Regions from separate parts of the Pseudoalteromonas sp. PAB 2.2 genome, predicted to be linked through region 2. Evidence: predicted binding sites of a transcription regulator. Region 2 holds the regulator's gene; each other region holds the start of a gene.
What was found. The regulator ArgR, encoded in region 2, controls arginine synthesis, uptake and breakdown. The targets are predictions, from matches to a motif close to ANTGAATANNTATTCANT.
Positions count from the first base shown of each region.

Region 1: the regulator ArgR is predicted to act here: its motif matches at 1,964-1,981, upstream of BWD47_RS08895 (OadG family transporter subunit).
Region 3: the regulator ArgR is predicted to act here: its motif matches at 1,413-1,430, upstream of argC (N-acetyl-gamma-glutamyl-phosphate reductase).

Region 1 covers NZ_LYPI01000010.1:86,549-89,727, forward strand. Annotated here, with positions in the region: gene BWD47_RS08880 (TonB-dependent receptor domain-containing protein) at 1-868, opposite strand, end outside; gene BWD47_RS08885 (hypothetical protein) at 1,070-1,261, opposite strand; gene BWD47_RS08890 (DUF1328 domain-containing protein) at 1,314-1,487, opposite strand; gene BWD47_RS08895 (OadG family transporter subunit) at 2,020-2,268, shown strand; gene oadA (sodium-extruding oxaloacetate decarboxylase subunit alpha) at 2,284-3,179, shown strand, end outside.
Region 2 covers NZ_LYPI01000026.1:1,959-5,137, forward strand. Annotated here, with positions in the region: gene ispB (octaprenyl diphosphate synthase) at 1-63, shown strand, start outside; gene mdh (malate dehydrogenase) at 162-1,097, opposite strand; gene argR (transcriptional regulator ArgR) at 1,324-1,791, shown strand; gene BWD47_RS19185 (Dyp-type peroxidase) at 1,794-2,693, opposite strand; gene BWD47_RS19190 (ABC transporter ATP-binding protein) at 2,758-3,179, opposite strand, start outside.
Region 3 covers NZ_LYPI01000013.1:100,745-103,923, reverse strand. Annotated here, with positions in the region: gene argB (acetylglutamate kinase) at 1-256, opposite strand, end outside; gene argC (N-acetyl-gamma-glutamyl-phosphate reductase) at 256-1,266, opposite strand; gene argE (acetylornithine deacetylase) at 1,488-2,642, shown strand; gene panP (pyridoxal-dependent aspartate 1-decarboxylase PanP) at 2,905-3,179, opposite strand, start outside.

The DNA of each region.
Region 1 (3,179 bases), on a different contig from region 2:
CAGAACCTGTTGTACCCGCACCTACAATCGCAAATCTTGTAGGGAATGCAGTTGTTGAACCGCCACTTTCAACAGAGTTTGGACCGCTACAATCTGCTGGTGCTGGAATTGGGGGTTCACCATTGAGGAATTGCTCGTAGTTAGCACCTGTTTTAGTTTCTATACCGAGTAGGCCCAACGGACGGTCACCCAGTAAGATTTGATCACGTTGGCTCCAGCCTAAAGAGAGAACCACATTGCCTTTATCATCTTCTAAATTAGAGCCGATTGTCAGAGCTATGCTGTCTTTATCGCCATCACCATCACCTGTTTCAGAGTGCTTAAAGTCTAAATCAACGCCTTGGAAGTCATCTTTTAAGACTACATTCACAGCACCTGCAATCGCATCTGAGCCGTATACCGCAGAAGCACCACCGGTAATAATGTCAATTCTTTCAATGAGGGCTGTGGGGATTGTTGAGCTATCAACAGACCCATTATAGTTGTATGGAATCATCCGGCGACCATTCATTAACACTAAAGAGCGTTGTGAACCTAAGCCCCTTAAGTTAATGGTTGCTGCACCGCCAGAGCCATTATTTACGTTACTACCGTCTCCAGGGATTGTAGAGGGAAGGGTTCTAAGGATTTGCTCTACTTCAGGTTCTTGTTGATAACCTAGTTCTTTTTCTCCAATTGAAACAATAGGGCTTGCAGAGACCGCACCAGGTTGTCTAATCCGACTACCGGTGACTGATATCACTTCGAGATCTTTTTTTGCTTCAGTTTCTTCTTCGGCTGAACTTGTTGGTGCATACAGTAAAACTGATGACACGAAGCCTGTACTAATTGCTAATCTTATAGCATTAGATAGTTTGCTGGTTAACATTGTTATCTCCCAATAAATTATAGTTGGCTAGAAAACAATGGAATACTGCTGATAGTCCATTCTTAGCAATATCAGCTTAGTATACATATTAGGTAAAAGTAAAAAAATACTTCGTTATTTTGTATATGTTTTTCAAAAATACCAATGCTTTACGAAAAAAAGCGACTTATAAAGCCGCTTTTTTTCGTAAAGTCTCTATTTTTAGCAGTTAGTTTCTTCTGCTTTTACACCTTCTTTAACTTCTTCGCATGCATCTTCTACTGCATTTTGAGCGTCGGTTACTGCTTCATCAATGCGCTCACCAGCTTCTTCTGCTGTGTTGTCTTCACACCCCATAATAAATAAAGCTGAAAATAGGGCGATAGTAGCTGCTTTTAAAGTTGAATTTTTCATAATGAAATTCCTTGTAAATAAATTAGTAAAGTAAATTGCTGTTGGTTTGTTATTACTTAGGTACATTGCCTCTAAGAGCACCTGATATAAGTGAAATAACAAGTAAAACTAAGAATATAAAAAATATGATTTTAGCTATGCCTGCTGCGGCCCCTGCAATACCGCCAAAACCTAACACTGCAGCGATTAGCGCTATAACTAAAAAAGTAACTGTCCAGCGTAACATAATGTTCTCCTTGGTTATTTAATTTCGTTTCGGTTGATTAGACTGAAGCGAGTTCCATACCAAAGTTTTAAAGTCCTTATTTTTCAATTTGTTAGTTTTTTTTCGGTTTTTTTTGTGGCGTGTCGTTTGGTAATTATTACGAGTGATCATGTAACTTATTCATAGTGATAATTTTTCAACTTCTATGCTGAAAGTGGACGCCTGTGAGTATGTTTTCTTGGTAAGACCAATTTAACCTGTATGGCATACAAGTTACCAAACCCCTTGCTTTAGCTGATTTTTACGCTGCTACGTTACACAGTTAACTATTTTTACATATAACTTTTGACTATATTGAGTATTTTTATCGTCTATATTGGGTAGTTAATTGCCGTAATGGCTTGGTGTTAATTAATTGTTTGATGTGTTACCCTGTAATTAATTGGTTTTACCAATTGACAATAAAGCTTTAAAAATAAGTTTTGTTTGTTATTATGAGTGTATAAATATTCAATTTAAGTGTTTTTTTATTCTGAGTAGCGAGGGGAGCAGTATGGATATTGGTGGCTTACTTACAACCGCAGCCAGCTTAATGCTAACGGGTATGGTGGGTGTATTTATCTTTCTCAGTATTTTGATTTCAGCCGTACTGCTGATGTCGAAATTGTTGGGGCGATTTGAAAACTCTGCGAGCTCAGTTCCAGTCCGAACCGCAAAATTACAGCCTCAGCAAGGGGTACCACCGGCACATATTGCAGCTATCAGCGCTGCTATCGCTCAATTTAGAAATAAACAACAATAACGGAGCAGCTTGAACATGGCTAAATTAAAACTAACCGAATTAGTATTGCGTGATGCGCATCAATCTCTCTTAGCAACGCGTATGCGCCTAGATGATATGCTGCCTATTGCCGAAAAGCTTGATCATGCAGGTTATTGGTCTATTGAATCATGGGGGGGAGCTACTTTTGACTCCTGTATCCGTTATTTAGGTGAAGACCCTTGGCAGCGTATCCGTGAGCTAAAGGCGGCAATGCCAAACACTAAACAGCAAATGTTATTACGCGGTCAAAACCTTTTAGGTTATCGCCACTATGCTGATGACGTTGTTGAAAAATTTGTTGAACGCGCCCATAAAAATGGTGTTGATGTATTCCGTATTTTCGATGCGATGAATGATGTACGTAACTTAGAAACGGCGATTAAAGCGGCTGTTAAAGTGGGAGCGCACGCGCAAGGGACTATTTCGTATACGGTAAGCCCTGTTCATACGCTTGATATGTGGTTAAAACTTGCTAAACAATTAGAAGAGCTTGGTTGTCACTCTATTTGTATTAAAGATATGGCGGGTTTATTAAAACCGTATGAGTGTGAGCAACTCATTAAAGGGTTGAAAGAGACAGTTTCAATTCCGATTGCTATGCAATGTCATGCGACTACAGGGCTTAGCACTGCAACATATCAAAAAGCAATTGATGCAGGTATTGATATGCTTGATACCGCAATATCGTCAATGAGTATGACGTATGGCCACAGTGCCACTGAAACAATTGTGTCAATTGTTGAAGGCACAGAGCGCGATACTGAACTCGATTTAAATCAACTTGAAGAAATTGCTGCGTACTTCCGTGATGTTCGCAAAAAGTATGCGGCATTTGAAGGCAGCTTAAAAGGGGTTGATGGTCGAATTTTACTCGCACAAGTGCCTGGCGG
Region 2 (3,179 bases):
GACACGCCATACAAACAAGCGTTAGAAAGCTTAGCGCGGATTGCGGTCGCCCGCGATCACTAAGCGATACTTTATTCGAGCCATTAAAAAAGCCTGCAATTGCAGGCTTTTTTGTTTTAAGCGCTTCAACATGCATGTGAAGCGCTTAGCATCAATCGAGATTAACCGTTGATGAAATCAACACCTTCTTGGATGTCTTTGTTAAGTGTCGCTAGCATGTCGTTCTTAGCTTGCTCTTCGAATGCACTTAACTCACCGTAAGAAAGAATTTCTTCAACACCGTTCTTACCTAAACGTACTGGGTGTGCGAAGTAAGCAGCATCACCATTTTCAACAGCAACGTATGCGTAATCTACCACGTCTTCACCTTGTAAGCCTTTCACTAAAGACATACAAAAACGAGCCGCTGCGGCACCCATTGAAAGTGTTGCTGAACCGCCACCAGCTTTAGCGTTAACAACTTCAGTACCTGCATTTTGGATACGTGGAGTAAGTGCTGCAACTTCTTCATCAGTGAAAGTAACGCCTTCAACTTGTGAAAGAAGTGGCAGAATTGTTGTACCAGAGTGACCACCAATAACAGGGACTTTAACGTCAGTTGCGCTTAAGCCTTTAAGCTCAGCTACAAACGCTTCAGAACGGATCACGTCAAGAGTCGTAATACCGAATACACGGTTAGCATCGTAAGTACCCGCTTTTTTGAATACTTCAGCAACGATTGGCACAGTGCCATTTACTGGGTTAGTGATGATACCTACTAACGCTTTAGGACAGTTTTTAACGATGCCTTCAGCTAATGTTTTGATGATACCTGCGTTTACGTTGAAAAGGTCCGCACGGTCCATGCCCGGCTTACGTGGCATACCCGCTGGAATAAGAACGATATCACAACCTACTAATGCAGCGTCCAAGCTGTCTGCACCAAAGCCTTCAACTTTAACGTCAGTTGGGATGTGAGAAAGATCAACCGCTACACCAGGAACAACAGGGGCAACATCGTATAACGATAATTCAGAACCTGCAGGTAAACTTGTTTTTAATAATAAAGACAATGCTTGGCCGATACCGCCAGCTGCGCCTAAAACAGCAACTTTCATTGGAATTCTCCGTAATTTGAGGTAGGAAATATTTGTGGCCCTAAAGATAATGAAATTAGCGACTAAAAACAAATTTATCCTGCTTATTTCGCGTATAATTTCGACCATAGTTGTAAACTTAGCTGTAACGTGACGGTATTTGGACGACAAATGCAAACAAATACTGCATAACTATGCAGAATTGTGTAGAATTACTTCATATTTGATGAATAAAAGAAACGACAACATGCAACCACAAGACAAACAAGAAGCACTGATCAAAGCGTTTAAATCGTTATTAAAAGAAGAAAACTTTGGCTCACAAGGTGAGATTGTCGAAGCATTAAAAGACCAAGGCTTTGATAATATTAGCCAAAGTAAAGTCTCACGCATGTTGAGTAAATTTGGCGCTGTACGCACACGCAATGCAAAACAAGAGATGGTGTATTGTTTACCTGCCGAAATGGGTGTGCCAACTGCAAAGAGCCCTCTTCGTCAGCTTGTTATCGACATCATGCACAACGAAATGATGATTATTATTCGTACCAGCCCAGGGGCTGCACAGCTGATTGCCCGATTACTGGATTCATTAGGTAAGGCAGACGGTGTACTGGGTACAATTGCAGGCGACGACACTATTTTTATCGCCCCTGCAAAAATTTCTGAAATCGATGTCACGCTAGACCGTGTTAGAACATTATTCGATACAGTTTAACGTTAAAGCTGCTTCAAAAAGTTTACTGACGGGGCGAAAAATGCAGACCCCATGTCGGCTTGTGTAAAATCGAGCCAATGGTCATAACATTCGCCCAGCCCTAATCGGCTTTTGAGTACCTGTTCAAACGCATCACCTTGCGCTGCACACGACACCATTAAAATGCCCTGTTTATGAACGTCACCAAACGGCATGCTTTGATTGAGTATGAGAGGCTGACCCTTTTCATCTTTTAATTCACTTCGTACTGCATGACTCGTTTCAACAGCTGGCATTATTAACGTGTTATCAAGACGTGTACGCCCCATGATTTGCTCTTGCTCAGATAACGACAAATGTTGCCACACGCTTAGGTCATGCACAAAACGCTGCACATGAATATAACTTCCCTGATCTTCAAAATGACCCGGCTTATCAATCAGTGCGGCGCTTCGCTTTTGTCGCCCATGCGGAGTGTCTCCCGCATAAATAAAGCCATTAAAATCACGGCCATCTAAAAAGCGAAAGTTACGAACTTGTTCCACCAGCTCAACATCAGGTGTAAATAATTTAATGATTTGTAGAGCAAAAAGGTGATTTACATCTTCACGATCAGAGCGAATTTGCACAAACAAATCGAATGGCTGCGCACTCATGACGTGCTCACTGTGCGTCACATTTGGAAAGCTTTGTAATTGGCTTGGAATAAACTCTGGCAGTATATGCGGCCAGTACTGCGCACCAAGCGCAACCACACATGACAACATGGCTTCAGAGAATTGGTCTGCAAACTCGTCTTGAATGACGCTTACGCGTTTAAGTTTTTTGCGTAATGACTCATCGTGACCATCATAAACATTAAAAAACAGGTGCAAACCGTGTAAGTTTGCTTCAGCACAAATCCCAGATTGCGCTTGCGCCATAATGAATCCTTAGCTACTCGTTATCAAACATACAGACAAGGAATTCAGGATTATAACGTTCTGTTTAATCTTCGAAAAAATTGACCGTATGTGGCATTATTTTTATTTTTACTGGTTGCTCGACCGCTAGTACACGATCATTTTCGGCAGCAACTTCTAGCTCCTGCCCAGCAATACGTACCTTATACACATAACGCGTACCGATAAAACGTCTGTTGAGTATGGCTTGACTACTTACATCGCCGTGCTCTGCCTCACATAACTTAATATGATGAGGTCGTACATACACCACACCGTGTTGACCTTGATGCTTGCTTTCGGTTAGCGAATGTATGACACCATACGTCGTTTCATATTCAGTTGGCGTTAAGACTTTTGCCGTTAAGTATATGCCCGTACCAAGAAACTCTGCAACCTCCTTTGAGTTAGGTTGGCTAAATAACTGCTCGGGAGTGCCTTGTTGCGCTATTTTTCCACCGTGCATCA
Region 3 (3,179 bases), on a different contig from region 2:
TCATTAGTTGTTTATTAGCACAGCCAGCTAACGCCCCAACGATGTATGGCATTTGTTCTTTTGGACTGATACGTAAACCTTGGTGCTTAGCACTGGCGAATCCCGCATCCATAAGCCATGCATCAACTAATGCACCCCCACCATGAACAATCACAAAGTTAGCTTGCTGTTGTGAGATTAAAACATCAAATAGGGCTTTTGCAGCATCGGCAGTATTTAATACCGCACCGCCAATTTTAATGACCCATGTTTTCATCATAACGCTCCTACTAATCCGGTATGATGAGGTATACCCATCGCTAAATTAATACATTGCAATGCTTGCCCAGCCGCCCCTTTTAACAGGTTATCAATGGCCGACATAACAATGAGCTGTTCGCCTTTTTGTTGCCACGCAATATCAACATACGGCTGTTTAGCAACGCCTTTAATACTGGGTATTTTGCTTCCAAGTAAACGAATCAACGGTTCATCGGCTAACACCTGATACGCTTCTGTTACTTGCTCTGGTGTTACACCGGGTTTTAATTGCACATAAATAGTTTCTAAAATTCCCCGCGGAAAATTCCCCAAATGCGGGGTAAATAACACAGGATGGCCTAAATGTTGTTCAATTTCAGGTGTGTGCCTGTGGTTAAATAACCCATAAGGCGCAAGTGATACTTCGCAAAAATGCGTATTAACACTCGCTTTTCTACCCGCCCCCGTGACGCCTGACACGGCATTAATAATAATTGTTTGCTCTGCTAATAAGCCGGCTTCTTTCAATGGTTTTAATGAGTTAAGTGCGGCTGTAGGATAACAGCCTGCAACCGCAACCAAATTTGCCTGACTGATTGCATCCGCATTCCACTCTGCTAGTCCATAGGCTGCTTGTGTTAAAAGCGTTGGATGCTGATGCGCAAAGCCATAGTAAGTGAGGTAATCCTCATTCCCAGCTAAACGAAAGCCGCCTGATAAATCGAATACTTTTTTACCCATTGCTAAAAATCGAGGAGCAAGGTCAACACTCACTTCATGATCTGTACATAAACACACGTAATCAGCATGCTGTTCGATGTCGGTATAAGCGGCTGCTGTTAATGGCTGTAATGGATGGTCTAAAAGCCCTAAATGCTCAGGATATAAGTCACTTAAACACTTATTTTTATCTAAGCTGCCCTCAGAGACATAACATGCCTTTAAAGTTAGTTGTGGGTGCTTGGCGACTAAACTCGCAAGCTCTGCGCCGCTATATCCACTTGCGCCAATAATCACTACATTCATTGCTTGGTTTTACCTATTTAACTTATCTATTTACACATTTAAAACTACTCGCTGTTTAGCGAATAAAAACACTATCTAAAGTAATGAAATAAGGTTATCGTCGTTTTGTGTTCATACGCTACTTTAAAGTATATTTATGCTCAAAAAGTGAATTGATATTCATAATAAATACTTTTATATTGTTATGCAATTAGATTGAATAATTATTTTTGGATTTTTTTATGTCGCTTCCCTCTTTTTTATCGATGTATCAACAATTGATTGCTGCGCCTTCAATTAGTGCAATTGAAGACTCTTTATGCATGAGCAATAAAGAGGTCATTACCTTACTTGCCAATTGGTGCGAAACCTTAGGCTTTAGCTGCGAAATTACAGAGCTTGAGCATGGCAAAGGTCGCTTTAATTTATTAGCGAGACGGGGTGAAGGTGAAGGGGGACTGATGTTAGCGGGCCACACCGATACCGTGCCATTTGATGACAGCCGCTGGAATTATGATCCGTTTAAATTAAGCGAGCATGACAACAAGTTATTCGGTTTAGGCAGCATTGATATGAAAGGTTTTTTTGCTTTTGTACTGCAGGCCATTAGTGAGCTTGATGCAAGCCAGCAAACAGAGCCTTTATTAATTTTAGCCACAGCCGATGAAGAAACGACAATGGCGGGTGCTCAGCAAATATGTCGCCACCCTAATTTAAAGCCCGCGCGCTGTATTATTGGCGAGCCAACAGACATGACACCGGTGTTTACTCATAAAGGCCACATGAGTTCAGCGATTCGCGTTGTGGGTCGTTCGGGTCACAGCTCAGACCCTGAGCGAGGCTTAAATGCCATCGAAGTCATGCATAAAATGATTACAAAACTGTTAATCATTAAAGACGAATTAAAGAATAAATATTCAGTTGAGCACTTTGTAATACCGTACCCAACATTAAACCTAGGTCATATTCATGGCGGCGATAACGCAAACCGTATTTGTGGCTGCTGTGAAATGCACATTGATATGCGCCCACTACCCGGTTTAAGCGTACAAGAGCTGCAAGCCATTTTGATTAATGCAGCCAATGAAATAAATACTGAGTATCCAAACGCTGTCAGCGTTATTGACTTACACGACCCAATACCTGCATTCAGCGGCAGCACAGATAGCGCTTTAGTAAAACTGGCAGAAAAGGTGTCAGGCCAACCTGCGGTTGCAGTTAACTACTGCACCGAAGCGCCGTTTATTCAACAATTAGGCTGTGAAACGATTGTTATGGGGCCAGGGTCAATCAACCAAGCACATCAGCCTGATGAGTTTTTAGCCATGGAAAAAATCAAACCATCGCAACAGATCATCAGTGAAATGATTAAGGCTAGCTGTTTTCAAAAGGCATAATACCATTTTGCAATAATTTTTAATCATTTTGAGGGATTAAACCAGTCGCTAACTGCGTTAAAAATTGCTGATTTACGACTGCATAGATGCAGAAGGTAGAGCAATGCAGGAGCAATGCAGGAGCAATTGCCGAGAATACCTAAATAACGAAATTTTTGCATTGTTATCAACGAGCTTTTATTGCCTCAACCTTGCTCATTGAAATACGCAAATTGGTATAAAAAAAGGAGCTTTCAAGCTCCTTTTTACTTATTTATATCACCTAATCCATGTACTTACTTAAATACTTTTTAAATACAGGATCTGTTTTAGACAGTTCTTTTTGCTCTGCAAGAATATCTTTTAATATAGCCTTTGACGTAAGCGGATTCGCTAACACAACTCTAAACACCACGGTAGGCTGGTAATCGTATTGCGCAGGGGTTAAACGTGTACGCGATACAAAAGAACGCCCAGCTTCACGCTGACGTTTTTGCATACTGGCCGTAAAACGGTTCAGTGAAGCATAAATATCGAGTTTAGTTTCTTCGTCAGCAT